DNA from 3 places in the Enterobacter chengduensis genome. Region 3 is predicted to be linked to each of the others. Evidence: predicted binding sites of a transcription regulator. Region 3 holds the regulator's gene; each other region holds the start of a gene.
The links. The regulator PhoB, encoded in region 3, activates phosphate uptake and scavenging genes when phosphate is short. The targets are predictions, from matches to a motif close to CTGTCATAAAACTGNCNNAT.

Region 1 (9,765 bases), 380 kb from region 3:
TTTCTTTAAATGAGGATGAAAATTACACGGACGGGTACGGGCATCCAGCTGCGGGGCGATGATGTTTTCCCACGCGGTGCGGCAGGCTTTTGTCGAGCCCGGCATGGCGAAAATCAGGGTTTTGTTAGCCACGCCGGCAACGGCGCGCGACTGCAGCGTGGAGGTGCCGATCTCCTCAAAGGAGAGCATGCGGAACACTTCGCCGAAGCCTTCCACCTCGCGGTCAAACAGCGGGATCAGCGCTTCAGGCGCCTGATCGCCTGCGGTAAAACCGGTGCCGCCGGTGATCAATACCACCTGCACGTCATCGCTGGCGATCCACTGAGAGACCTGCGCGCGAATGGCGTAGCGGTTCTCCTTCACGATGGCTTTATCGACGATGTGATGCCCCGCGTCATGGGCCGCCTCGCGCAGCCAGTGGCCGGACGTATCATCCTCTTCGCCACGGCGGTCGGAAACGGTAAGGATAGCAATGCGTGTCGGGATAAATTCTGCGCTGACCTGACTCATCTTCTGATTCCTTCTTAAGCCTGATTACCCGCCGATGTAGGACAGGTTCTGAGTAATGCCGGTATTGCCCTGATGCAGGAAGTGGGTCTGTTTTTTGTGCGTCAGCGCTTCAGAAATGCGTGCTTCAAGCGCGGCCTGCTGCGCATCGTTTTCAAGCAGATCGCGAAGGTCTACGCCGCCGTCGCCGAACAGGCAAAGGTGGAGTTTACCCACGGAGGAGACGCGCAGGCGGTTGCAGCTGGCGCAGAAGTCTTTCTCATAGGGCATGATAAGCCCGATCTCGCCTTCGTAATCAGGATGGCAGAAGACCTGCGCCGGGCCGTCGCTGCGCTGGCGGATCTGGTGGATCCAGCCGCGCCTGAGCAGCGCGTCGCGCAGCACCATGCCGGAGATGTGATGCCGACGGAAGAGCTCGCTGCCCTCGCCGGTTTCCATCAGCTCGATAAAGCGCAGCTGAATGGGACGGGATTTGATCCACGCCAGGAATGTATCAAGCTGATGATGGTTCACATCACGCATCAGCACCGTGTTGACCTTAACTTTTTCGAAGCCCACCGTGAACGCGGCGTCGATGCCGTCCATGACCTGCTGAAATTTATCCTGGCCGGTAATGGCGTGGAACTGACGGGCGTCGAGGCTATCGACGCTGACGTTAATCGCCGTCAGCCCCGCATCGCGCCAGTTCGCCACGTCACGCGCCATGCGGTAACCGTTGGTGGTCACCGCAATCTGGCGGATGCGCTCGTTTTCACGCACGGCGGCAATGATGTCGGGGAAATCGCGGCGCAGAGTGGGTTCACCGCCGGTCAGACGCACTTTTTCGGTGCCGAGCTCAGAGAAGGCGCGCGTAACGCGGCGCACTTCATCGACGGAGAGAAAGCCGTTATTGGTAACGCTGCCCGGTTTGTAACCGTCGGGCAGGCAGTAGGTGCAACGGAAGTTGCACACATCGGTAATCGACAGACGCAAGTAGTAAAACTTACGCGCGAAAGCATCAGTAAGTTGTGAAGCCATGTACACCTTTCCAGATACGGGAGGCACAGTCATTTCTTTCTGTACCCTGGTGGCACATTTGCCACGGCCAGAGCGCCATATCTTTCGACACAGGCACAAGGGCTAGAGTGTATGTTTTCAATGTTGAAAACGTGGTTAGAGCGATAGTAGCGCGGAAATTCTGACTGCGCCATTATCGCTTTGCGCTATATAATCATCTATATAGCGATTCAATCCTGCATTTTCGCTACAGAATACCTAAAAATCGTATTTTCACATTGATATACGTCATTTTGCATCGGGTAAGGCATCGTCTTTTAGGGGTAGTTAGGTTACTGTTACGCGATCGAACGTGATAAGGAATACGTATGCGCAATCGCACTTTTGCGGATCTTGACCGAGTGGTCGCTCTTGGCGGAGGGCACGGCTTAGGCCGGGTGATGTCCTCGTTGTCTTCACTCGGCTCAAGGCTGACGGGGATAGTGACCACCACCGATAACGGCGGCTCAACCGGGCGAATTCGTCGTGCCGAAGGCGGTATTGCCTGGGGAGATATGCGCAACTGTCTAAACCAGTTAATTACCGAACCAAGCGTCGCCTCAGCGATGTTTGAGTACCGTTTTGGCGGTAATGGCGAACTTTCCGGGCATAACCTTGGAAATCTCATGTTAAAGGCGCTGGATCACCTGAGCGTAAGGCCCCTGGAAGCGATCAACCTTATCCGTAATTTGCTCAAAGTGGACGCATTCCTGATCCCCATGTCTGAACAACCGGTTGACCTGATGGCAATCGACGCTGAAGGGCATGAAGTGTACGGCGAGGTGAATATTGACCAGCTCCTCGTGCCGCCAACGGAGCTCATGACCTATCCGGCCGTGCCCGCCACGCGAGAAGCGGTGGAGGCCATTGGGGAAGCGGATCTTATCCTGATCGGTCCGGGCAGTTTCTATACCAGCCTGATGCCCATACTGCTGGTGAAAGAGCTGGCGCAGGCGCTGCGCCGCACCCCTGCCCCGATGGTTTATATCGGCAATTTAGGCCGTGAGCTGAGCCCGGCGGCGGCGAGCCTGTCGCTGGCAGACAAACTGAGTCTGATGGAGCAGTACGTCGGCAAGAAAATCATTGACGGTGTAGTCGTGGGCCCGAAAGTAGATGTGTCAGGGATTGGCGATCGTCTGGTGGTGCAGGAGCCGCTGGAGGCCTCAGACATCAAGTATCGCCACGACCGTCACCTGCTGCGCGAGGCGCTGGAGAAAGCGATTCAGGCGCTGGGCTAGGTTCGTTTTGTGCGGCCTGTTGCCCTTGTATGTTTAAAGTCACTTCAGTTACCCGTCAACAGACGGGTAAACTGTCACTGAGTTTGACCTGATGCCACAGCCCGTTAGCCCTCTGGGTTTCCAAGCCCGCGGGTGAGCTCATGGCGTGGCATCAGTTTTCCTGTTAACCCGAACAGCTGCCTGGGCGGCCTGTGCCAGCCCGTATATTACAAGGCCGGGAGACTCGAACATGACTGAACATACCAACGTTGGCATCGATATCGCCAAAGAGACCTTTGATGTATTTATCAGTCCTGACGGGATTTTTCTTCATCTGGATAATACCCCTCAGGGCCATCAGCTACTCCTCGACGCCCTTTCATCCCGTACCGTTACACGCATCGTGATGGAAGCCACGGGGCGCTACCACAACCTGCTTGCTGCCACGCTTGAACTTGCCGGGCTGCCTGTCGCCGTCGTTAATCCTGCTCAGGTCAAACACTTCGCCCGCGCTCTCGGGACGCTGTTCAAGACAGACCCGAACGATGCCCGCATCATCTGCGAGTTTGGCCGCAGGATGACACCGGATATCAGACCCGCTCCGGACGAACAGACGCAGCGTCTCGCCATGATGGTATCCCGCCGCCGCCAGTTGGTGGACAACAGAACCATGGAGCAGAACCGCTACGGCTCCTGCACTGATGAGCTTATCCGGATGGGTATCAAACGGCATATTGACTGGCTTAACGCAGAGATAAAGGACACGGATGACGACATCGACCAGCAGATAAAAGTGATGCCGCTATGGCAGGAGAAAGTGAAGCTGCTGGAAGAAGTCAAGGGTATAGGACGGACAACGCTGGCGGTTCTGCTGTCGATGCTGCCGGAGCTGGGACAACTTAACAGACGTAAAATCAGCGCACTGGTAGGCGTGTGTCCTTATGCCCATGACAGCGGAAAGATGAAAGGAAAACGATGTATCTGGGGAGGACGAAGTGCGGTGCGTGCAGCGCTGTACATGGCGGCAATGTCAGCGGTGCGTTATAACCCAACCATACAGGCTTTTTTTGAGAAACTGAGAAGCAAGGGAAAAGCCTTTAAAGTGGCGATGACAGCCTGCGTCAGAAAGCTGGTAACAATCCTGAATGCGATGGTGCGGGACAATAAAAAATGGGCGGCAGCTTAGTCGTCAGCTGTTGACTTTAAACACAGCTGCTCACCCCGGCCCTCTCCCACAGGGAGAGGGAGAAAAAACATCACCGACTCACGATGCCGCAATAAACAAATCCCGCAGCTGATGAAGCTGGTCGCGGATCTGCGCCGCCTCTTCGAACTCCAGGTTCTGCGCGTGCTGCATCATCTGCCCTTCCAGCTCGTGAATTTTCTGCTGCAGCGCCTTCGGCGTCAGTACGACGGTATCTTCTTCCACCACGGAACGCGCCTTGCCGCGGCCTTTCGTTTTGGTTTTGGCAATGTTCTGACCGAGCGCCAGAATATCCACCACCTTCTTGTTCAGCCCCTGCGGGGTAATGCCGTGCTCTTCGTTGTAGCGCTGCTGTTTCTCGCGGCGGCGCTCCGTTTCGCCGATCGCTTTCGCCATCGACGGGGTGATTTTGTCACCGTACAGAATCGCTTTGCCGTTGACGTTACGCGCCGCGCGGCCAATGGTCTGGATAAGGGAGCGTTCAGAACGCAGGAAGCCCTCTTTATCCGCATCCAGAATCGCCACCAGCGAGACTTCCGGCATATCCAGGCCTTCTCGCAGCAGGTTGATCCCCACCAGCACGTCAAACTCGCCCAGACGCAGGTCGCGGATAATCTCCATGCGCTCCACGGTGTCGATATCCGAGTGCAGATAGCGCACCTTCTCACCGTGTTCTTCAAGATACTCGGTCAGGTCTTCCGCCATGCGCTTGGTGAGCGTCGTCACCAGCACGCGCTCGTTGATGGCGGAACGGGCCCGGATCTCAGAGAGCAGATCGTCCACCTGCGTGGCCACCGGGCGCACCTCGATAATCGGGTCCAGCAGCCCGGTCGGACGGACTACCTGGTCGATCACCTCATCGCCCGATTTCTCCAGCTCGTAGTTGCCCGGGGTGGCCGACACGTAGATGGTCTGCGGCGCCAGCGCCTCAAACTCTTCAAACTTCATCGGACGGTTATCCAGCGCTGACGGCAGGCGGAATCCGTACTCCACCAGCGTCTCTTTACGCGCCCGGTCGCCCCGGTACATCCCGCCGATCTGCGGGATCGTGACGTGGGATTCATCGATCACCAGCAAACCGTCTGCCGGAAGGTAATCAAACAGCGTCGGCGGCGGCTCGCCCGGCCCGCGCCCGGAGAGGAAGCGCGAGTAGTTTTCGATGCCGGAGCAGTAGCCCAGCTCGTTCATCATCTCAAGGTCGAACTGCGTGCGCTGGCTGAGGCGCTGCTCTTCCAGCAGCTTATTGTTCGCCAGCAGCACCTTACGGCGCTCGGCCAGCTCCACTTTGATCTCTTCCATTGCCTGCACGATACGCTCGCGCGGCGTCACGTAGTGCGTTTTCGGGTAGATGGTGAAGCGCTGGATCACCGACTCAACGTGTCCGGTCAGCGGGTCGAAGAGCGACAGGCGCTCGACCTCTTCGTCAAACAGCTCGACGCGCAGCGCCATATCGTCCGATTCCGCCGGGAAGATGTCGATCACTTCACCGCGCACGCGGAAGGTGCCGCGCTGGAAGGCCTGATCGTTACGGGTGTACTGCAGCTCGGCCAGTCGACGCAAAATCGCACGCTGGTCGATGATCATCCCCTGCGTCAGGTGCAGCATCATCTTGAGATAGAGATCCGGATCGCCCAGACCGTAGATCGCCGAAACCGACGCGACCACAACCACATCACGACGCTCCAGAAGCGCCTTGGTGGCCGACAGTCGCATCTGCTCGATGTGTTCGTTCACCGAGGCATCTTTCTCGATAAAGGTGTCAGAGCTCGGTACGTACGCTTCAGGCTGGTAGTAATCGTAGTAAGAGACGAAGTACTCCACGGCGTTTTCCGGGAAGAACTCTTTCATCTCACCGTAGAGCTGCGCGGCCAGGGTTTTATTCGGCGCCAGCACCATCGTTGGGCGCTGGAGATCCGCAATCACGTTGGCGATGGTGAACGTTTTACCCGAGCCGGTTACCCCCAGCAGCGTCTGGTGCGCCAGCCCGTCTTCCAGCCCCTCTTCGAGACGACGGATCGCCTCAGGCTGATCGCCAGAAGGACGGAAAGCAGAATTCAATTTGAACGGTTTACTCATGGGCGACAACCTGATGACGTTATAAGCGGCAGGTGAGTAATTTTACTCGTTGTTGCCAGGAATGCCAGTAAAAAACACTGGATGAAAAACCAGTAGCATGTCAGGATATTTAGCGTAGCGCCTGAATGATTAGCGCGATAGCGGCCAAAATTTGGACTGTGACAATATAAAACACCAGTCAGGTCAGGTTATCCCCAGAACTTTTTCTTTTTTAACATTTGTCAAGCCAGGTAATGATAGTTTTGTGGCAACGGGTGACGCTTTCATGACGGGAATTGCTTTTATCTAAGCAATTAAATATTAAACGATATTTTCAAAAGCCGCGTTTCGCGTCAATTTGGTTGAAAGCCGCGTCTTCTCTCGCTTATCGCGTGTTTTCTAACTCTAATGCACATGGTTATCCACAGGAATAGTGGATAACTGCTTCCAGCCCGTGCGGAGTGGCGCTCGGCAAATTCCCGGGTTTTCCCACGAGACGGCAGGAAAAAATTTTTATAGCTCTTTTTTGCTGATTAACAGTTGCCTCATTCATAACCAACCAATGCGATCTTGCTCACATTTCCATCAACTCTCCCGCTGCACCACAACCCGACACCGCCAGCACCGTCAATGTGCACTCCCGGCTTTTTTTAAGCCCTTCTCCGGTGACCTATTCCTAAAAAAGCCGTTTTTTAAGCACATTTCGGTTTCTGGCAGGGGTTTTGCAGACTCAAACCCGAGCCTCACCTACACACATTTTTAAGGAGAGAAAGATGTTGAGTCTGCGTGCTGTGAATCAGTTTTACGGAAGCCAACATACGCTATGGAACGTGAATGTGGACTTTCCGCAAGGGATGTGTACGGGCGTCGTTGGCCTGCCGGGGATGGGGAAAACCACCCTCATGAACTGCATTGCCGGGAGAGTGCCCGTCGAAAGCGGCAGCATCATCTGGCACGAGGCGGGGGCCCCGCCGCGCGATTTGCTCAACCTGCCGCCAGAACCGCGTTCAGGGCCGGGGATAGGCTATGTCCCGCAGGACAGGCGGATCTTCTCCCAGCTGACGATTGAGGAGAATCTGCATATCGCCATGCGGGCGATGGGGAAACCCAACCCGGAAGCGAAAAGTGACGTTTACGACCTGTTTCCGACGCTCTACGCGCTGCGACAGACCCGCGCTAACGCGCTCTCTCCGGACGACCAGTATCAGCTGGCGCTGGCCAATGCGCTGGTCAACCGTCCGCACCTGCTGATCCTCGATGAGCCCCTGCACGGCGCAGGATACAGCTTCGCCCAGAAGCTGGGGCAGCTGCTGGTGCGCTTAAACCGGGAGTTGGGTATGACGGTGCTGTTAGCGGAGCAGCAGCTGTCGTTTATCCGCCGGGTGGCGGACCGTTTCTGCCTGCTCTATCGCGGGCGTAACGTGGCGCAGGGCCACGTTAACGAGCTGGATGACGAGCTTATCGCTCACTGGATGTCGCGGGAAGCAAGGCGCTGAGATCGAGATAACGCCCGGTGTCGGCCTTTTCCACGCCGCCAGCCAGCCAGGGGATCTCCCCGAGGCACGGTGCGGGCAGGACGCGCCCGAGCGTCGCCAGATATTCCTGGTGTCGTTTACCCGGCGCAACCACGTCGTTGGCTATCCAGCCCGCCAGACGCAGCCCGGCCTGCCGTACGGCCTGCGCGGTCAGCATGGCGTGGTTAATACAGCCCAGCTTAACGCCGACCACCAGAATGACCGGAAGCCGCTCGGCCTGCACCCAGTCAGCAAACGTCTGCGTGTCCGAAAGGGGCGTAAACCAGCCGCCTGCCCCCTCCACCAGCACCCAGTCGGCCCGGCTTTCCAGCGCCCGTAATCCGGCAGACAGCACGGCGAAATCAATCGGACGTTCCTCGTCGGCGCTGATAATGTGCGGCGAGGTCGGCTCGGCAAAGGTGTACGGATTCACCGCTGAATAGGCAAGCTCAAGGGTACTGTTGCGCTGGAGCGCCAGGGCGTCGGTGTTGCGTAGCCCCTCCGCCGTCATCTCGCTGCCGGAAGCGACCGGCTTGTATCCGGCGGTGTTTTTTCCGAGCCGTCGTGCCGCCTGCAGCAGCGCCGAGCTGGCAACCGTTTTGCCCACTTCCGTATCCGTGCCGGTGACAAAATAACGTTCAGTCACGTTCGATAATCCCATGAAAAAGTTGATAAGAGAGCGGGAAATGCCCCCGCTGCTGCGGCCAGGCCAGCTCCAGGCGCTGTAGCTGTCCCCGGGTCAGCGGCTTTTTCTCCCGCCCGGCGTGCAGGTGCGTGGCGCCGATGCCCTTCAACGAGCGCATGGCGCTAAGCGCATCGCCAAAATTGAGGGTGATGGTCTGCACCGTGCTGCGGTAGCGCCAGCCTGCCAGCGCCTGCGTCACCTGCTCGTGCGATAAAAAACGGTTAGCATGCGGCTGTTCGTCCACCGCTTTCCACGCCTGATTCAGCTCCGGCAGCGAACTTTCCAGCAGGGTGGTAAAGGCCACCTTCCCGCCCGGCCGCGCCACGCGATACAGCTCGCGTAAGGCCTGCGGCAGGCTGCTGCACCACTGCACCGCCAGATGACTCCAGACCAGATCGAACTGCGCATCCCCCAGCGGGATCGCCTCGATATCGGCCAGCAGATAGCGATCTGCTGCCTGCCCCTGACGCGCCACGTCAAGCATCCGGTCCGAGAGATCGATAGCCGTCACCCGGCTCCCCGTCCCGCGCCAGTAGCGGCTATTGCTGCCTGGACCACAGCCGGCGTCGAGCACCTGCGCAAAGCGGTTCTCGCCAAGCGCGGCCAGAAGCCCCTCCGCGCTCTGGCGCTGCAGGTCGTCGTGCTGCGAATAGCTCCGGGCGGCCCGACCAAAGGCCGCCGCGACGGCCTGCTTATTCACCGGCATCATGGAGCGCCTCCAACAGAATCTGGATATCGCGCGCTTCATGCGCCGCCGTCAGGGTTAAGCGCAGCCGCGCCGTGCCCGGTGGGACGGTGGGCGGGCGGATGGCGGTCACCCACATGCCGCGCTGGCGCAGCGCCTGTGCCAGGGCCAGCGCGCGGCCGTTTTCGCCGACAATCACCGGCTGGATGGCGCTTTGCGAATCGGGGCTGCGGAAGGGTAATTCCGCTAATCCCTTGCGGAAGCGGGCGATATGCTCTGCCAGACGCTGGCGACGTTCATCCCCTTCCGCGCTGCGGATCACCGCCAGGGACGCAGAGAGCGCCATCGCCTGCGCCGGGGGCATGCTGGTGCTGTAGATCAGGTGTCGGGCAAACTGCAGGAGGTAGTCGGCGACGGACTCGCTGCACAGCACGGCGGCGCCGCTGGCGCCAAAGCCCTTGCCGAAGGTGACGATCAGCAGCTCCGGCTTCACGTTTTGCTGATGCGCGCTGCCGCGACCTTCGTCGCCCATGACGCCAATGCCGTGGGCATCGTCCACCAGCAGCCAGGCGTTTTGCCGCTTAGCGGCCTCGTGCAGCGCGGCAAGCGGCGCGCTGTCGCCGTCCATGCTGAACACCCCTTCCGTGACCGCCAGCTGTTGGCCGTCGCAGGGTTTATCCAGCAGCGCAGCGAGCTGTCCCGCATCGTTATGGGCAAAGCGGCGCAGCTGGGCGGGGCTCAAATTTGCCGCCTCCAGCAGCGAGGCGTGGCTGAGTCTGTCGGCGACAATGCGATCGTCCTTCCCCATCAGGGCCGTGATGACCGCCTGGTTGGCGGCAAAGCCGGAGATAAAGAGCAGCGCG
Region 2 (9,765 bases), 2.3 Mb from region 3:
AAGACGACGACTGGCTGCTTTCACTGCCGCTGTTTCACGTTTCCGGCCAGGGGATTTTATGGCGCTGGCTGCAGGCCGGCGCGCGGTTAACCGTGCGCGAGAAGCAGCCTCTGGAGCAGGCGCTGTGCGGCTGCACCCACGCCTCGCTGGTGCCGACCCAGCTCTGGCGTCTGCTTCATGCCCACCAGCCCGTCGCACTGAAAGCGGTGCTGCTGGGCGGGGCCGCCATCCCTGTCGAGTTGACGCAGCAGGCGCGCGAGCAGGGGATTCGCACCTTCTGCGGCTACGGTCTGACCGAGTTTGCCTCTACCGTCTGCGCGAAAGAGGCGGACGGCGAGCCGGACGTGGGCTATGCGCTGCCGGGCAGAGAGGTGCAGGTCGTCGACGGGGAGGTGTGGATCAGGGCGCAGAGCATGGCCTCAGGCTACTGGCGAGAGGGCGATCTGATTCCGCTGACCAACGCCCAGGGCTGGTTCGCCACCCGCGATCGCGGGGAATGGCATGAAGGTCGCCTGACGATCCTGGGCCGCATGGACAACCTCTTTTTTAGCGGCGGCGAAGGGATCCAGCCGGAATCGCTGGAGCGCGTTATCGCCACGCACCCGCAGGTTAACCAGGCGTTTATCGTCCCGCTGGACGACGCCGAGTTCGGCCAACGTCCGGTGGCGGTGGTGGAGTGCGAGCCGGGGGCGGATATCACCTGCTTACCTGACTGGGTGAGGGACAAGCTGGCGCGTTTTGAGCAGCCCGTCCGCTGGCTGCTGTTGCCGACCGAACTCAAAAATGGCGGCATTAAGGTCTCGCGCCGCGCGCTGCAGGCGTGGGTGAACGCAACGCTGAAGGGATAATAGCCGTTTCAAATAGTTACAATCTACCGGCCTGCCGCACGCAGAGTGCTTGATCCCCGGAGGACCCAGGTTAAAATCTCGCGGTTTTGGGACTTCTCTATAAAAATTGTGCGGGATCACGACAATGAAAAAAGTGGCATTACTGGGCTTAGGCCTGATGGTTGTATCTGCGGCGGCTAACGCCATCAGCTTTAACGGCTCGGCGGGTCAGGATTATACCCACCTGGGCTTTGGCATGGGGACCGAAACCTCCGGTCTGGCAATGACCGGCGGCTGGACGCATAACGATGACGATGGCGACGCGGCCAGCCTCGGCCTGGGTCTGAACGTGCCGCTTGGCCCATTCCTGGCCACCGTCGGCGGTAAAGGGGTTTACACCAACCCGAACGACGGTAGCGAAGGCTACGCGGCGGCAGTGGGCGGCGGCCTGCAGTGGAAGATTGGCGACAGCTTCGGCCTGTTTGGCGAGTACTACTACTCTCCGGACTCCCTCTCCAGCGGTATCGACAGCTATGAAGAGGCCAACGCGGGCGCGCGCTGGACCATCATGCGTCCTGTTACCATCGAAGCGGGCTATCGCTATCTGAACCTGGCGGGCAAAGACGGTAACCGCGACAACGCGCTGGCCGACGGTCCGTACGTTGGCGTAAGCGCTGGCTTCTAAGCACCCCGGCGCGGCGTTCCGTCGCGCCAGTTTCTCTCTTCTCCCTTCCGCGTTTGCGCTATAGTGTTTTCACCAAATAAGCGGGAGAACACAATGATTAACGTGGAGATGTTATCCACCGGTGACGAAGTGCTGCATGGACAAATTATTGATACCAATGCGGCCTGGCTTGCCGATCTTTTCTTTGAGCAAGGATTACCGTTAACGCGCCGCAATACGGTGGGCGACAATCTTGAGTCGCTGGTCAGCGTGCTGCGCGAGCGGAGCGAACAGTGTGACGTGCTGATTGTGAACGGCGGGCTCGGCCCCACCGGTGACGATCTCAGCGCGCTGGCCGCCGCAACCGCAAAAGGCGAAGGGCTGGTGCTGCACGAGGCGTGGCTTTCGCAGATGGAACGCTTTTTCTCCGAGCGTGGCCGCGTCATGGCCCCCAGCAACCGCAAGCAGGCTGAAATTCCCGCCAGCGCCGAGCTGGTCGATAACCCGGTCGGTACCGCGTGCGGGTTTGCCATGCAGCTGAACCGCTGCCTGATGTTCTTTACCCCGGGCGTGCCCTCAGAATTTAAGGTGATGGTCGAGCAGCAGATCCTGCCGCGCCTTCGCGATCGTTTTACCCTGCCGGAACCGCCGCTCTGCCTGCGTCTGACCACCTTTGGCCGCTCGGAAAGCGATCTGGCCCAGAGCCTCGATCGCCTCCCGCTGCCGCCGGGCGTCTCCATGGGCTACCGCTCCTCTATGCCGATCATTGAGCTTAAGCTCACAGGCCCGGCCGAACAGAAAGCGGCGATGCTGGCCCTGTGGCCTGAGGTGCAGCGCGTGGCGGGCGAAAGCCTGATCTTTGAAGGGACGGAAGGATTGCCCGCGCAGATTGCGACGCATCTCCAGACTCGCCAGCTGAGCGTCACCTTAAGCGAGCAGTTCACCGGCGGCCTGCTGGCGCTGCAGCTGTCGCGCGTCAACGCGCCGCTGCTGGCAAGCGAGGTGGTGCCGTTCCAGCAGGAGACCCTCGCGCAGACCGCCCGCTGGGCCTCCGAGAGAAGGGTGAAGCATTTTGCCGGTCTGGCGCTGTTTGTCGGCGGGCTGGACGAAGAACATCTCAACTTCGCGCTGGCCACGCCGGAAGGCACCTGGGCGCTGCGGGTAAAAATGAGCATTACCCGCCACAGCCTGGCGGTGCGTCAGGAGGTTTGCGCCATGATGGCGCTGAACATGCTGCGCCGCTGGCTGAACGGCAAAGAGGTGGCCAGCGAGCACGGCTGGATTAACGTTGTCGAGTCGCTGTTCGTTGAGTAACGCCTGTGCCGGGGCCTTGCGCCCCGGCCATATTCAGCCCAGCGCTTTCGCCAGTAGGGTAATCGGATGTTCGCAGCGCTTGCTGGTGGACATCTCAATCTGCCACCTGCAGGTTTCGCAGTCCGTCACCACGATATCCGCGCCGCTCTCTTCAATCTGGCGGAACAGCGGGGCGCCAATCGCCTGCGACGTTTCGTAGTTTTCACGCTTAAAGCCGTAGGTTCCCGCAATCCCGCAGCAGCGTGAGTCCAGCACCGTCAGCTCCAGGCCCGGGATTAGCCGCAGCAGCTCAAGCGTATAGAGCGACCAGCCCATCTTCTCCATATGACACGGCGTGTGGTACACCACTTTCAGGGGTAATTTGCCCAGCGGCAACGTCTGTCCGCTATCGAGCTTGCGCCACAGGAAGCGCGTCGCCAGCTCGATGTGCTCGCGCAGGCCGGTATTATCTACGTCCAGCAGATGCGGATACTCATCGCGCAGGGTGAAGGTACAGGTGGACGAGGTCGCCAGCACCGGAATACCTTTATCGACAATCGCTTCGCGCAGGGAGGTGACATTGCTTTGAGCCTGCCTGCGCGCTTTATCGGTAAACCCGTTGGCAATCAGCGGTACGCCGCAGCACTTCTCTTTATTCAGTAGCTGAACGCCCGTTCCCATGGCGTTCAGCACCTTCAGCAGATCTTTTCCCAGCTGCGGATGGTTGTAATTCACGTAGCAGCCGTGGAAAAAGGCCACCTGGTCGGCATACTTCGCCTGCTCCGCCGCGACGGATTTGTACCAGCGGCGGAAGGTGCCGTGAGAATATTTTGGCAGGCTGCGGTGATGATCTATCTTCAGCGTGGCATCCAGCAGCTGGCGCACCGGCCTGAGTGCGGTCGCGGCATTCACCAGCGGGGCAAACGGCGTTGAGACGCTGCCCATCAGATCGGTATGGCTCAGGATCGCGTCCCGCAGCGACGGCTTTTGCGTGCCGTAGCGCGCCCGGGCGCGCTGGATGATATCGCCGATTTTCACATCCGACGGGCAGGCGACTTCGCAGCGTTTGCAGTTGATGCAGTATTTCAGCGCCTCGTCGTACAGCTTGCCGTCCTTCAGCCGCAGACGCTCGCCGTCAGGGCCAGCCTGCTTTGGCCCCGGATAGCGCGGGTTCACGCCGCTTACCGGGCAGACGGTGGTACAGACCGTGCATTTAATGCAGCTTTCAAATCGGGTGTCGTTCATTGTTCAGCCTCCATGCGCCGGCTAATCTGCTCTGCCACATACAGCGCCGTGACGGCGCAGACCCCGCAACCGCATCCCTGGGCAATGGGATCGTACCCGCCCAGCAGCGAGCCGATGGCAAAGAGATTTTTGACGGGCTTGCCGGAAAGCTGCGGATGCAGCCGGCTGTCGACAATTACGCCAAACTGCTGCCACGGCTGCGGCGAGAAGAAATCACTCTGATACCAGTCCGCGCGGGAGGCGCCTTGCCGGACATCGAGCCCCATAATGGCTTCCCGGATGCCTTCCCGGCTGCTCAGCAGCCCGTTGCTGAAGAAGCTGCCGCTTGCCAGCACCGTATAGCGGGCGCGCAGCGGAATATCACCGTGGTTGCGGGTCCAGATTTCACTCACCGCGCCGTCGGTCAGGGTGACTTTTTTTACCTCGTCACCCGCCATCCACACGCCGCCCTGCGCCACAAACTGACGCTGAAGCTGGGTATGCAGGCGAATGCCGGGGACGGAAGGGGGCAGCGTGGGCAGCAGGCCGAGCGAGCAGGGCAGGCGGTCCGACAGCCAGCGCCAGAGCCGGTTGTCGCGTAAGCCAAAGCAGGCGGGCATCAGCAGCGCGTCGCACCTCTCGCCGATTGGCCTGAGCGCGTCGTACAGCAGCGGCCATTTGTCCTCGTTATCCAGAAAGCGGGCGATATTCACCGCGCGAAACTCGCTCGGGTTATCGCGCAGAACATCAAGTTCGGGCAGCTCTATCTCTGCCGTTTCGGCGTTAACGCCCTGGCGACAGAGCGACGCCGCCGCGAGATGCGGCTGAAAATCCAGAAAGCCGCTAATGCCCACCACCCGCACGCGAGCGGCAGTGAAGGGGGCAACGGGCACTTCTTCCGGGCTGAGCCAGGCGGAACGCAGGGTGCCGAGCGGCGTGACGCGCTGATGATTGAGCCGGGCGCTTCCCTTCAGGCGTGCGCCGCAGTCTGCTAGCAGCGCTTCGGTTTCCAGCGCAAAGCGGTCAATATGCTGCGCGCCAATCAGGTGATACGGGTGCTCCGGCGGCAGTTTGTCGCGGTAGGCTTCGTCCACCAGATCCAGCGAGCCTGACGAGAAGTGCAGGGCGCTCTGGCCCCGGGTGATAATGGCGCAGCGCAGACCCTGCTTCGTGAGCCTGATGCCGCAAAGCAGGCCCGCCAGCCCGCCGCCGACAATCACGGTGTCAAATTTCATCGCGTTGCTCCTTCTCAAGACCGCAAAGCCCCTGGTATACCCAGCGGGTAAACTCGCTTTCGCGCAGGGCATCGCCCCAGGCGACAGGCTGAATGCCTTTCCAGCGCTCGTTTAAAAAGGCGCTGAGCTGATCGAGCGACTGGGTGGCGGTGGTGGTATGAAAACGCTGCAGCAGACCCGACGCACGGCAGGCGCAGAGCTCGCCCTGGCAGGTGCCCATGCCGACGCGGGTGCGGCGGCGGAGATCGAGCAGGCTGGTGACCGTCAGGTTCTCCACCGCGTACTGCACCTCACCGGCGGTGACGGCTTCGCACTCGCACACCAGGCTGCGGCTCAGCCGGCCTTCTCCAAGCCAGACCGGCGTTCTGTCGCCGTGGCGGTAAATCGCGGATCCGCGCAGCGGCGCGGGCAGGGAGATAATTTTTTGCAGCGTTTTTTCCGTGGACTGACGCGATCCCGGCAGGGGCTGTTCTGCCGTCACGCACGGCTCGGTATTGCCCAGCTTGCGGCAAACGGCATCGGTCGCCCATTCGGCCATCAGGCGGTAGGTCATCAGCTTGCCGCCGGTGATGGTGATAAACCCGTCCATGCCGTCGCGCTCGGCGTGATCGAGCAGCACGATGCCCCGACTGACGTTACGTCCGCTCGGATCGTTGTCGCTGGCGACCAGCGGACGCACGCCCGCGTAGGCGCGCAGAATGCGCGTCTGGGCCATCACCGGGGCCAGCTTCTCGCCTTCACGCAGCAGAATATCCACCTCTTCGGCGGTCACGCGGTTGTAGTCAATCTCGCTGTAGTCCACGTGGGTGGAGGTCGTGCCGATCAGCGAAATAGTATCGCCCGGCACGAGGATATCGGCGTCGGAGGGTTTGCGGCAGCGGTTGATGACGTGGTTATTGATACGGTGGTCGAGGATCAGCAGCGAGCCTTTCGCCGGGAACATGCGCACCTGCAGGTCGGCGTATTCCGCGATGCGCTGCCCCCAGATCCCCGCGGCATTAATGACCACGGAGGCATACAGCTCGCCGTGTTCATGGTATTGCGTGTCAAACACCCGCACGCCGCAGACGCGATGGCCTTCGCGGATAAGCCCGGTCACTTCGTGCCCGGTCAGGATATGCCCGCCGTGCTCGCGGGCGTCCAGCATATTGGCGGCGGTCAGGCGGAACGGATCGACGGTGCCGTCAGGGACTTTCACCGCGCCGATAAGCGCCGGGTTAACCGACGGTTCCAGCCGCCGCGCCAGCACCGGATCCATGGCCTCAGCCTGAATGCCCGCTGCGCTGCAGGCGGTAATAAAGGTGTCCTGAAAGGCGAGGTCATCTTCAGGAAGGGTAATAAAGAGGCCGTCGGTCGGCTCAATGCAGTGGCGGGCGATACGCTTGAGGATCTGGTTTTCGGCAATACATTCGCGCGCGGATTCACCGTCGGTCACCGCGTACCGAGCGCCGCTGTGCAGCAGGCCGTGGTTACGTCCGGTTGCGCCCGTGGCGATATCATGACGTTCCAGAAGCGTGACGCTTAAGCCGCGAAGGGCGCAATCGCGTGCGATCCCGGCGCCGGTTGCGCCACCGCCAATGATTATCACATCGCTGTAGCGAGGATCGTGACTGGTCATTGTTTACCCTCTATGTTCGTTTTTTTATCATTTAGCCATATTAATTTTGTGGTTTGTTTGATTTCGAACATAAACGCGCGTAATTCGAAAGTGAAACGTGATTTCATGCGCTTTTTTGCGCATCCTGTCATATTTCTGTAACAATCTGTGCGTTGATTCACAGTAACAATCACCGTGATTTCTTAACATCCCCGCCTCTGGAATCCAGGTGCGAGCCACCTGCTCATTCATTTCAAGGCCACGGAGGCTGTTATGCTCAGTATCTTCAAACCTGCGCCGCACAGGGCGCGTCTGCCAGAGGCAGAAATAGATCCGCTCTATCGCCGTCTGCGTTGGCAAATTTTCCTGGGGATCTTCTTCGGGTACGCGGCGTACTACCTTGTACGTAAAAACTTCGCGCTCGCCATGCCGTATCTGGTGGAGCAGGGCTTTTCCCGCGGCGATCTGGGGTTCGCGCTGTCGGGGATCTCCATCGCCTACGGTTTTTCCAAATTCATCATGGGTTCGGTGTCGGACCGCTCTAACCCGCGCGTGTTTCTGCCCGCCGGTCTGATTCTGGCCGCGGCGGTGATGCTGTTCATGGGCTTTGTGCCGTGGGCCACCTCCAGCATTGCCGTTATGTTCGTGCTGCTGTTTCTCTGCGGCTGGTTCCAGGGGATGGGGTGGCCGCCGTGCGGACGCACCATGGTGCACTGGTGGTCGCAGAAGGAACGCGGCGGCATCGTGTCGGTGTGGAACTGTGCGCATAACGTGGGTGGCGGCATTCCGCCGCTGCTGTTCCTGCTGGGGATGGCCTGGTTCAACGACTGGCACGCGGCGCTCTATATGCCTGCCTTTGGCGCCATTCTGGTGGCGATTATTGCCTTCGCGCTGATGCGCGATACGCCGCAGTCCTGCGGCCTGCCGCCGATTGAAGAGTACAAAAACGACTATCCGGACGATTACAGCGAAAAGCACGAAGAAGAGCTGACCGCAAAACAGATCTTCATGAAGTACGTGCTGCCTAACAGGCTGCTGTGGTACATCGCGGTGGCGAACGTGTTTGTTTACCTGCTGCGCTACGGCATTCTGGACTGGTCCCCGACCTACCTGAAAGAGGTGAAGCACTTCGCGCTGGATAAATCCTCCTGGGCCTATTTCCTCTATGAATACGCGGGGATCCCGGGCACGCTGATTTGCGGCTGGATGTCCGACAAGGTGTTTAAAGGCAACCGCGGCGCGACGGGCGTCTTCTTTATGACCCTGGTGACCATCGCCACCGTGGTGTACTGGCTCAACCCGCCGGGTAACCCGTCAGTAGATATGGCCTGCATGATCGTTATCGGCTTCCTGATTTATGGTCCGGTGATGCTGATCGGTCTGCATGCCCTGGAGCTGGCGCCGAAAAAAGCGGCAGGCACGGCGGCAGGCTTTACCGGTCTGTTCGGCTACCTGGGCGGTTCGGTCGCGGCGAGCGCTATCGTGGGCTACACCGTTGACTTCTTCGGCTGGGACGGCGGCTTTATGGTGATGATCGGCGGCAGCGTGCTGGCGGTGCTGCTGCTGATTGTCGTAATGATCGGTGAGAAACGTCACCACGCGGAAGTGCTGGCGCGTCGTCAATAAGGAGCTTTGCGATGAAATTAACTCAGTTAGCGACGGGCCTGCTGCTGGCGGGCCTGATGACCGGGTCCGCGCTGGCGGCGGATAAAATCGTGATTGCCCACCGCGGCGCGAGCGGCTATCTGCCGGAGCATACGCTGCCGGCAAAAGCGATGGCCTATGCCCAGGGCGCGGATTATCTGGAGCAGGATCTGGTGATGACGAAGGACGACCAGCTGGTTGTCCTGCACGATCACTATCTGGACCGCGTGACGGACGTGGCGGAGCGTTTCCCGGACCGCGCCCGTAAGGATGGCCGCTACTACGCCATCGACTTCACGCTGGCGGAGATTCGCTCCCTGAAGTTTACCGAAGGCTTCGAGATTGAGAGCGGCAAGAAGGTGCAGGTCTATCCGGGTCGTTTCCCGATGGGCAAATCTGACTTCCGCATTCATACCTTCCAGGAAGAGATTGAGTTTGTTCAGGGGCTGAACCACTCGACCGGTAAAAATATCGGTATCTACCCGGAAATCAAAGCCCCGTGGTTCCACCATCAGGAAGGGAAGGACATTGCCGCGAAGACGCTGGAGGTGCTGAAGCAGTACGGCTACACCAGCAAAAAGGACAAGGTTTATCTGCAGTGTTTTGACGCCGCCGAGCTGAAGCGCATTAAAACCGAGCTGGAGCCGAAGATGGGGATGGACCTCAATCTGGTGCAGCTGATTGCCTACACCGACTGGAATGAAACCCAGGAGAAGCAGCCTGACGGAAAGTGGGTGAACTACAGCTACGACTGGATGTTCAAGCCGGGCGCGATGAAGCAGATTGCGCAGTACGCCGACGGAATCGGGCCGGATTACCACATGCTGGTGGCGGAAGGCTCAACGCCGGGCCACGTGAAGCTGACGGCAATGGTGAAAGAGGCGCATGAGAGCAAGATGCAGGTCCATCCGTACACGGTGCGCGCAGACCAGCTGCCGCCGTATGCCGCGGACGTGAATCAGCTTTATGAGGTGTTATACAATCAGGCGGGCGTGGACGGGCTGTTTACGGATTTCCCGGATAAAGCGGTGAGCTTTTTGAAGGATTAACGCTGAAATTGCCGGGTGGCGGCTGCGCCTTACCCGGCCTACGAACTCCGGTTTTGTAGGTCGGGTAAGCGAAGCGCCACCCGACACAATCACATCTCGATTTCGATATCGCCTTTTGCCCGGCAGCAGCAGGGCAAAATTTCCCCTTCGTTGATAAAGGCCAGCGGCTCGGTCAGCCAGTCCACCTGGCCTGTGACCAGACGGCAGCGGCAGGAGCCGCAGTAGCCGGAAC
Region 3 (9,765 bases):
GAGATAGAAAGAGAACAGCGCCACAAAGCTGCCGCCCCCGGTAGATAAGAGCAGCGGCGCAAGATACCCGCCAAGGCTCGCCAGCATGGCAAGGCTCAGCGCCTTCTGCAGCACCGCCAGCCCGACGCTCGCCGCGCAAATCACCACCAGCAGCGCAAAGGCGAGCGTCATCGGCAGCATTTGCCAGAGCCGAAACGCGCCAAACACCGTCAGGTAGAGCACGCCGGTCGCCCCGCCCTGCAGGATCAGCGCATAGACGCGCTGCCTGTGCCGCAGCCGCCACCCGACCGCCAGCAGAACGATGGCAAACAGCGCCGCTGCCACGAGGCGCAGCTCAAGCGGGAACAGGGAATGTTCGACGGTATAGCGCAGCAGGAAGGAGAGGCCGAGGAAGAGCAGCAGGATCCCAAGCTTCGCCAGCGGATTCCCCTGCATGAACCAGCGCGCCAGCGACGTCAGGATGCCGCCAAAGGCAGACGGCTGTTTTGCCGCAGGTGCCGGGACCGGGGAAGGCGCGGGTTCTGCCACCGCAGCGGGAATATCAGGCCGCCAGGGGTCGACCGGCGCGGGAACGTCCTCGACCACCGGCGCGGTCACACTATTCGAGGCGGCGGGCTGCACCGGTTCCGGCGGGTTATAAGCCGCGCCGCGCTGCTCAAGCGCCTCTATGCGCTGGCGCAGCCGGGCAATCTCCTGCCGCGCTGCCGTACTTCGGTTAAACCCTATAACCGCAAGCACGGGCGCAACCAGCAGCGCAAAAACCAGGAATAAACAGCCAAGGATGTAAAGCTCGTCCATGTTTCCACCTTCACCGTAAACGATCCGTTAAGATTGACACAAATGGTTGCATTTGCGCCATCTTAAAAGGTGGAAACATTCGCGGGTTAGCTGCCGAGCCAGATCGTCGCGGATATCGCAGGCAGCGCCAGCACGCCGTCCTGTATCGTCGCCTTGCCCTCCTTATTCCTCCACCCAGCCACCTTCAGCAGCGGGGAATCATCCAGCACCACTTCGCAGGCCTCGCCCCGGTTAATCGCCACCAGCACGCGCTGCTGGTTATAGACGCGGGCAAACACCACCACGTTATCGTGGGCGTACACCACCTGACAGCCGCCGAAGCGCAGGGCGAGACTCTGCTTACGCAGCTTCGCCAGCCGCTGATACAGGCTGAACAGCACCTTGTCCTGTTTCTCAGGTTCCCACGGGAAGGTTTTGCGGCAGAACGGATCGTTGTTGCCGTCCAGCCCCACTTCGTCGCCGTAATAGATGCACGGCACGCCCGGCCAGGTGAAGAGCCAGGTCACCGCCAGCGGCAGGCGGGCCGCGTCCTTGCCGAGCAGGGACTTAAAGCGCGCGGTATCATGGCTATCGAGCTGGTTAAACATCCGCAGCTGCTGCTGATGGGACAGGCCGGCGCGATAGTTCTCCATCCACGCCATGCAGGTTTCCGCGTCGATGTGATTCGGATCGTAGGAGATATCGGTGTTGGCGAGGAACCCCCACAGCGGGAAGGTAAAGCCGCGATAGTTCATCGCCGCATCTTCCGCATCATTCTGCAGCCACTGGCGCGCGTCGCCAAAGTGCTCGCCAAAGACGAACGCCTCCGGCCGGGCCGCCTTCGCCGCGCGCGCGATCCCGGCGACGTGCTGAAGATTATTGCGCGCCCCGCCCGCCTCGCCGAGCATATGCACCACGTCCAGACGCCAGCCGTCCATATTCCACGGTTCTTTGAGCCAGTGGCGGACGATGCTGTCCTCGCCGCCGTAAACCTCATTCACCAGCGTTGACGACTGGAAATCCAGCTTCGGCAGGCTCGGGTAGCCCAGCCAGTCCAGCGCGCGTCCCTCCTCGTTAAAGCTGTACCAGTCGCGCTGCGGCGAGTCTGGGTTATGGCACGCCCCGCCCATCGACTGGTTATGCCGGTCAAACCAGGCGTGCGAATCTCCGCTGTGGTTAAATACGCCGTCCAGAATCAGGCGCATGCCTTCGTTTTGCGTGTTCTTACGCAGGCGAAGCAGCGCCTCGTCGCCGCCAAACTGCGCGTCAACGTGGCGATAATCTTCGGTATCGTATTTGTGCACGCTCGGGGCTTTAAACACCGGGTTGAGATACAGGGCCGTCACGCCGAGTTTTTTCAGGTACGGCAGCTTTTCGCTGATGCCGTCGAGGTCGCCGCCGTAGAAGGTCGATCCCCCCGCCTGGGCGGTCAGCGGCTCATCCCACGCCTTCAGAATGATGTCATGACCTGCCGCATGGTGGTAATAGACCTTATCCTGATCGGCAGTACGCTTTTCGCTGCGCGCAAAACGGTCCGGGAAAATCTGGTAAAAGACCTGATCGTTAACCCACTGCGGGCCGTTGTCCGGGTAATCAACCGCGAACTGCTCCAGCCGGGGAGGCGGGAAACGGCTAAACCCCTGCGGGGTAAACCACAGCTGGCGGTTATTCCACAGCAGTTTGAAGCTATAGCGGCGGCGCGGCTGTCCGCTATTCAGGTCGATATTCGCCCGCCACGCCGTGATCCCCGGCTGCGGCTGGCTGCGCAGCTTGTGCATTTTCAGCCCGGTCTCTTCGTTATCGATTTCGGCGCGGAGCGTCACGCGTTCAGGCTGATTTTCCCCCGCCAGCCAGAGCGTAATCACAAGGTTGTCTTTGTTTTGCTTAACAAATGGGGCAACCGGAAGGTGCCAGGCGTTTAACATCACGAATCCCCTTTGATGAAATTGACGTCACCTTGCCACAGGGTGGTTAAGGATAGCTCACCATGAAGGGATTTATTGGGGGAGGAGGACGGGGGATGAGGGATCAGTGCGGCCTGATGCCCTCAACCTAACCCTCTCCCACAGGGAGAGGGAAAAAGATGTTACTGCACTTCCGCAAGCTGGCGGTCGCGGCGGCATTTAAACACCCAGCCCACCAGCAGCAGCACGATCCACGCGCAGCCCACGTACAGCGAAATGCGGGTGTCCGGATGGTAGCCAATCAGGCCGATGATGAACACCAGGAAGATCAGCCCGACGACGGTGGTTGCCACCCCGCCCGGGACCTTGAACTTCAGCGCTTTCGCCTCATCCGGCGACAGGCGGCGGCGGAAGGCAATCTGCGACAGCAGGATCATGATCCACACCCACACCGTCGCGAAGGTCGCCAGCGACGCAATCACCAGGAAGACGTTCTCCGGCATGATGTAGTTCAGGTAAACCGAGAACAGCAGCGCCACGGCCATCACCACAACGGTCACCCACGGCGTGCCGCGGCGCGAGGTTTTGGCGAACACCTTCGGCGCGCTGCCCTGCTCCGCCATGCCGTGCAGCATGCGGCCCACGCCAAAGACGTCGCTGTTAATCGCGGAGAGCGACGCGGTCAGCACCACAAAGTTCAGAATGCTGGCCGCAAAAGCGATGCCCATATGCTGGAAGGTCAGAACAAACGGGCTACCGTTGGTGCCGACCTGGTTCCACGGGTAGATGGACATGATCACGAACAGCGTACCCACGTAGAACACCAGAATACGCATCGGCACCGAGTTGATGGCGCGCGGAATGGATTTCTCCGGGTCTTTCGCTTCCCCGGCGGTGATGCCGATAATCTCAATACCGCCGTAGGCGAACATCACCATCTGCAGCGACATGACCATCCCGAGCCAGCCGTTGCTGAAGAAGCCCCCGTTGCTCCAGAGGTTGTGAATACCGGTCGGCTGCCCGCCGTTGCCGATACCCCAGATAATGATGCCAAAACCGGCCACAATCATGATGATGATGGTGGCGACCTTGAAGAAGGAGAACCAGAACTCCAGCTCGCCGAACACCTTCACGCTCATCAGGTTGACGGCGCAGATAATCAGCACCACGCTCAGCACCCATATCCAGTGCGGCACCGCCGGGAACCAGACGCCCATATAGATGCCGAACGCCGTCACGTCGGCAATGGCGACAATCAGGATTTCGAAGCAGTAGGTCCAGCCGGTGATAAATCCGGCCAGCGGGCCGAGGTTTTCCTGCGCATAGCGGGAGAATGAGCTGGCGGACGGGTTGTGAACCGACATTTCGCCGAGCGCGCGCATGATGATATACGCCGCCACGCCGCCGATGATGTACGCCATCAGCACGCTGGGACCGGCCATTTTGATGGCATCTGCCGAGCCATAAAAAAGACCGGTGCCGATAGCAGAGCCCAGCGCCATAAAGCGGATGTGGCGCGTGCTCAATCCACGTTTAAGTTTGTTAGTGCTTTCCATTTAAATCTTGCCATTCAACACGAAAAAAACAAAAAACCACGGGGCCTTAAGCCCCGTGGTTAAACAGTTTGTTGCCGTTGATTAATGCGCGTTCGATGCAACCTGACGCCCTGCAGCACGGTCCCAGATAATCGCCAGAACCAGCGCAACAACGGTAGGCATCAGCCAGGCCAGGCCCTGCTCGGACAGCGGCAGACGCTGTGTCCAGGCTGGCAGAATTCCAGCGAAAGCTGATGCTTTAATCCCGTCAAGGATACCAAAAATCAGGCTGATAAACATGGCTGGCGCAATAATTCGTGAGGAGTTGTTCCACCACGGGCGGGTGAAGCTCAGCACCACCAGCACGATGCAAGGCGGATAAATCGCCGTCAGTACCGGAATAGAGACCTGAATCAGGTGGCTCAGACCGAGGTTGGACACCGCCATAGAGAAGATACCGAGGATAAACACCAGGGTGCGGTAAGAGAGCGGCAGATACTGTGCAAAGAACTCTGCACAGGCGCAGGTCAGGCCAACCGCGGTCACCAGACAGGCCAGGAAGATGAGTGCCGCCAGCAGCATACTGCCCGCACCGCCGAAGGTGTGCTGGACGTAGGCGTGCAGGATAGCCGCACCGTTGGCGTTCTGATCGACCAGCATGGCGCTATCGGACCCCAGACGGAACAGCGCCAGATACAGCAGCGTCAGGCCCACGCCGGCCATCAGGCCAGCCCAGATGGTATAGCGGGTCAGCAGACGCGCTTCGGTCACGCCGCGGGAACGCGCGGCGTTAACAATAACGATACCAAACACCATGGCGCCCAGCGTATCCATCGTCAGATAGCCGTTCACAAAACCGTTAGAAAACGCGGCGTTTTTATAGGCGTCCATCGCGTCGCTGATCGGGCCTGCTGGCCAGACGATGGCCGCTACCGCCAGAACAATCAGCGCGACAATTTTCAGCGGGGCCAGGAAGTTACCCACGGTATCCAGCAGTTTGCCCGGATAGAGGGAAACCAGAATCACGATCGCGAAGTAGATCAGGCTGTAAATAAACAGCGGCATCGCGCCGTCACCGGTCAGGGGAGCAATACCCACTTCGAAGGAGACGGTCGCGGTACGCGGGGTGGCAAACAGCGGGCCTACGGCCAGATAGCAGACGGTTGCCAGCAGAACGCCAGCCACTTTGCCAATCGGGGTGCTGAGGCTATCCACGCCGCCGCCGACCTTCGCCAGCGCGATGACGGTCAGCACAGGCAGACCCACGGCAGTAATCAGGAAACCAAACGCGGCGGTCCAGACGTGTTCACCCGCCTGTAAGCCAACCATTGGAGGGAAAATGATGTTGCCTGCGCCAACGAACAGCGCAAATGTCATAAAGCCCAGCGCGATGATGTCACGCGATTTTAAGTGATGGGTCATAAAACCTTACTGCCTGTGGATGTGGTGTTGAAAACATTGAGATTTTCGATATCCCTGACGGGACGATACAGCCGAAAATTTGCTCAATTTCAGCGGGATATGCTCCCGTCCTGGCGTGGAGAAGAATAGTTTTTCGATTTACCACGCAAATACAGTCGGTCTGACAGTATCTGGGGCGCAATTTAAACGCTTATAACGTTTAAAGGCAAGGTGGGATCGCAAAACCAGAACAATATGCCAGCATGAAAATACGCACCAGAACAATACGCTATTTATAAGAAAAACCCATGGCTAATCATGCGAACAAAAAACGGTCAGCCGTATAAAATTCATTCGCGTTTCGCTTGACTGCAAAGCAAACGGGCCAGCGATGGCTGACCCGTGGAAAGGTAAAATGACACGCCTGCCGTCAGGCGATCTTTTTGGCAATTAAACGTTCCGGGATAACGAAGCTGAAGCGGGTTCCTTTCCCCAGCGTACTCTGAATATCGAGACGGCTTTCGTGGTGATTAACCGCGTGTTTCACAATCGCCAGCCCCAGGCCGCTTCCGCCCGTCTGCCGCGATCGCGCTTTATCCACGCGGTAGAAACGCTCGGTCAGGCGCGGAATATGCTCAGGGGCAATCCCCGGCCCGTTGTCTTCCACGCTAAACTCGGCTCCCGTTGAGGTATGGCGCCAGCGCACCACGATCTCCGTCCCCTCCGGGGTATGATTCACCGCGTTATACACCAGGTTAGAAATGGCGCTGCGCAGTTCATCTTCGCTGCCCAGCACCTTTAGCGTGCTGTCGACCTCAAAGGTCAGGTGATGCTTTTTGTGGCTTAACGTCTGCGCTTCACGCTCCACGACCCGCAGCATCATCGGCACATCTATCGTGTCATTCAGCGCAAGCGTAGGCGCCGCCTCAATCTTCGAGAGCGTCAGCAGCTGCTTGACCAGCCCTTCCATGCGGTGCGTTTGCTCGCGCATGGTGTGCAGCGCTTTTTCACGCGGCGCGCCTTCCAGCGTTTGCTCCTGCATCATCTCCAGGTAGCCCTGAAGCACGGTCAGCGGGGTACGCAGCTCGTGGCTGACGTTGGCGAAGAAGTTGCGACGCGCCCCTTCCAACTGGTGCATCTGGGTGACATCGCGCGCCACCATCAGCCACTGCTTATCGCTGTAGGGCATCACGCGGATTTCCAGATGACGACCGTTATTGAGCTTGAGGTTATGCGGGCGGCTAAAATCACGCTTTTTCAGATACAGCGTGAACTCGGGATAGCGCAGAAGGTTGAGGATGTTCTGACCATTGTCGTCCGGCCAGCGCAGGCCCAGCAGCTGCTGCGCCAGGCCGTTACACCAGAAGATCGTCCCCTCTTCGGTGGTCAGGATCACCGCATCCGGCAGCGACTCCGCGCCGCTGCGAAAGCGTTTAATCAGGCTTCCCAGCTCGCGGCGGCGCTTTTTATTACGCATCTGCATCTGGTGCAGACCGTACAGCAGCGGCTCCCAGCTGCCGCTTCCCGGCGGCGGCGTCATGCTTCGGTCAACCCATAGCCACCACGAGAGGCGCAGCAGGTTCCAGAAATGCCAAATCAGCAGCCCGGTGACCGACGCCAGCAGAAACCACGGCAGGTGCCCAAGAAAAGCCCCCAGAATGAAGGCCGGAATACAGCATAAGATCAGTTCAAAGACGAGCCTTTTCCATGACAGACGTTCCAGCACGCGTCACACTCCTGTCATTGTTCAGAAACGGGTCGAAAAACGATAACCCGTGCCGCGGACCGTCTGCACCATGCGATCGTGGCCGCTCAGTTCCAGCGCTTTTCGCAGGCGGCGGATGTGGACGTCAACCGTACGGTCTTCGACATACACGTTAGTTCCCCAGACGTTATTCAGCAACTGTTCGCGGCTGTACACGCGCTCCGGGTGGGTCATAAAGAAGTGCAGGAGCTTAAATTCGGTAGGCCCCATGTCGAGGGGATTTTCGCCGGTCATCACGCGGTGCGACGTGGGGTCAAGGCTCAGTCCCTGCATCTCAATCACCTCCTCCACCGCCATCGGCGAAATGCGGCGCATCACGGCTTTAATGCGGGCCACCAGCTCTTTTGGGGAGAACGGTTTGGTAATGTAATCGTCCGCGCCGGTCTCCAGACCGCGCACGCGATCCTCTTCTTCTCCGCGCGCCGTAAGCATCACAACCGGAATGTCGCGGGTCAGCGCTTCACGCTTGAGGTGTTTGATAAACTGCAGTCCGGAGCCGCCGGGCAACATCCAGTCCAGCAGAATCAGATCGGGCCAGGGTTCATTCAGCTGGTTCACAGCGCTGTCATAATCTTCCGCTTCAACCGGCTGGAAGCCGTTTTGCTCGAGCACGAAGCACACCATTTCACGAATTGGAGCTTCATCTTCTACGACCAGAATACGTCTCGCCATACTTTGCCCTGTCTTATCTTATTTACGTTACAAGTTTGTAATTCGGCGCCATTATGCGTCAGATTTATGACAGATTTATGAAAAACAGTACCACGTTAGCGGGCAAACTGTTGTTTTATTACAGCGGTTATTTTCCCTTCTCTGAACGTTTATAATCCTGCTTTCTCTTTTTTGCCACGGAACCGCTATGCGTATACTTCACACCTCGGACTGGCATCTGGGCCAAAATTTTTACAGCAAAAGCCGTGCGGCTGAACATGAAGCGTTCCTGAACTGGCTGCTGGAAACGGCACAGACGCACGAGGTGGACGCGATTATCGTGGCGGGTGACATCTTTGATACCGGCTCTCCCCCCAGCTATGCGCGGGAGCTGTATAACCGCTTCGTGGTGAATCTGCAGCAAACCGGCTGTCATCTGGTGATTGTCGCGGGCAACCACGATTCCGTCGCGACGCTCAACGAGTCCCGCGACATCCTGGCATTTCTCAATACTACCGTAGTGGCCAGCGCCGGGCACCCTCCGCAGATCCTGAAAAAGCGCGACGGCTCGCCGGGTGCGGTGCTGTGTCCCATCCCGTTTTTACGTCCGCGCGATATCGTGCAAAGCCAGGCCGGGCTGTCGGGCGCGGAAAAGCAGCAGCATTTATTACAGGCCATCACCGACTACTATCGCCAGCAGCACGCCGATGCCTGTGCCCTGCGGGGCGACCGGCCAATTCCGGTGATTGCAACCGGGCACCTCACCACCGTCGGGGCCAGTAAAAGTGACGCCGTGCGTGACATCTATATCGGCACGCTGGACGCCTTTCCGGCGCAAAACTTTCCGCCAGCGGACTACATTGCGCTGGGGCATATTCACCGCGCCCAGGTTATCGGCGGCAGCGAGCACATTCGCTACTGCGGATCCCCTATTTCGCTCAGCTTTGACGAGACGGGCAAAGCCAAATCCGTCCATCTGGTGAGCTTCAGCGAGGGCAAACTCGCCGCCGTCGAGACGCTGGAGGTGCCCGTTACCCAGCCGCTGGCGGTGCTGAAAGGCGATCTCGACGCCATTACCGCCCAGCTTGAGCAGTGGCGCGGGGCATCGCTTAACCCGCCCGTCTGGCTGGATATCGAAATCACCACCGACGACTACCTGCACGATATGCAGCGAAAAATCCAGGCCCTGACCGAAGACCTGCCGGTAGAGGTGTTACTGGTGCGCCGCAGCCGCGAGCAGCGCGAGAAAATTCTGTTAAGCGCCCAGCGGGAAACGCTCAGCGAACTGCGGGTGGAAGAGGTATTTGAACGCAGGCTCTCGCAGGAGGAAATTGACGACGCGAAGCGCGCAAGGCTTAGCGAACTGTTCAACCATACCCTGCATGCGCTCAATGATGAGGAAGAAAACGCGTGAAAATTCTGAGCCTGCGCCTGAAAAATCTTAACTCCCTCAAGGGCGAGTGGAAAATTGACTTCACCGCCGAGCCGTTTGCCAGCAACGGTCTGTTTGCCATCACCGGCGCGACGGGGGCAGGCAAAACCACCCTGCTCGACGCCATCTGCCTGGCGCTTTATCACGAAACGCCGCGGCTGCAGAAGGTCTCTCAGGCGCAAAACGACCTGATGACGCGCGACACCGCCGAGTGCCTGGCGGAGGTGGAGTTCGAGGTTAAAGGCACCGCCTATCGCGCCTTCTGGAGCCAGAACCGGGCGCGCAACCAGCCGGACGGGA

Region 1: a site for PhoB is predicted at 6,271-6,290, ahead of uvrB (excinuclease ABC subunit UvrB). Genes of this name have one in related genera too.
Region 2: a site for PhoB is predicted at 6,986-7,005, ahead of glpT (glycerol-3-phosphate transporter). Genes of this name have one in related genera too.

Annotation. Positions count from the first base shown of each region.
Region 1 covers NZ_CP043318.1:1,599,552-1,609,316, reverse strand. The annotation lists gene moaB (molybdenum cofactor biosynthesis protein B) at 1-510, opposite strand, end outside; gene moaA (GTP 3',8-cyclase MoaA) at 535-1,524, opposite strand; molybdenum cofactor riboswitch at 1,512-1,646, opposite strand; gene yvcK (uridine diphosphate-N-acetylglucosamine-binding protein YvcK) at 1,872-2,780, shown strand; gene FY206_RS07940 (IS110 family RNA-guided transposase) at 3,010-3,945, shown strand; gene uvrB (excinuclease ABC subunit UvrB) at 4,024-6,039, opposite strand; gene FY206_RS07930 (ABC transporter ATP-binding protein) at 6,792-7,514, shown strand; gene bioD (dethiobiotin synthase) at 7,477-8,178, opposite strand; gene bioC (malonyl-ACP O-methyltransferase BioC) at 8,171-8,926, opposite strand; gene bioF (8-amino-7-oxononanoate synthase) at 8,910-9,765, opposite strand, start outside.
Region 2 covers NZ_CP043318.1:3,517,332-3,527,096, reverse strand. The annotation lists gene menE (o-succinylbenzoate--CoA ligase) at 1-848, shown strand, start outside; gene FY206_RS17045 (YfaZ family outer membrane protein) at 973-1,512, shown strand; gene FY206_RS17040 (nicotinamide mononucleotide deamidase-related protein YfaY) at 1,606-2,805, shown strand; gene glpC (anaerobic glycerol-3-phosphate dehydrogenase subunit GlpC) at 2,839-4,029, opposite strand; gene glpB (glycerol-3-phosphate dehydrogenase subunit GlpB) at 4,026-5,243, opposite strand; gene glpA (anaerobic glycerol-3-phosphate dehydrogenase subunit A) at 5,233-6,861, opposite strand; gene glpT (glycerol-3-phosphate transporter) at 7,114-8,466, shown strand; gene glpQ (glycerophosphodiester phosphodiesterase) at 8,478-9,533, shown strand; gene yfaE (class I ribonucleotide reductase maintenance protein YfaE) at 9,623-9,765, opposite strand, start outside.
Region 3 covers NZ_CP043318.1:1,215,047-1,224,811, reverse strand. The annotation lists gene FY206_RS06090 (DUF2339 domain-containing protein) at 1-798, opposite strand, end outside; gene malZ (maltodextrin glucosidase) at 885-2,702, opposite strand; gene proY (proline-specific permease ProY) at 2,864-4,237, opposite strand; gene brnQ (branched-chain amino acid transporter carrier protein BrnQ) at 4,319-5,638, opposite strand; gene phoR (phosphate regulon sensor histidine kinase PhoR) at 6,048-7,343, opposite strand; gene phoB (phosphate response regulator transcription factor PhoB) at 7,365-8,054, opposite strand; gene sbcD (exonuclease subunit SbcD) at 8,242-9,447, shown strand; gene sbcC (exonuclease subunit SbcC) at 9,444-9,765, shown strand, end outside.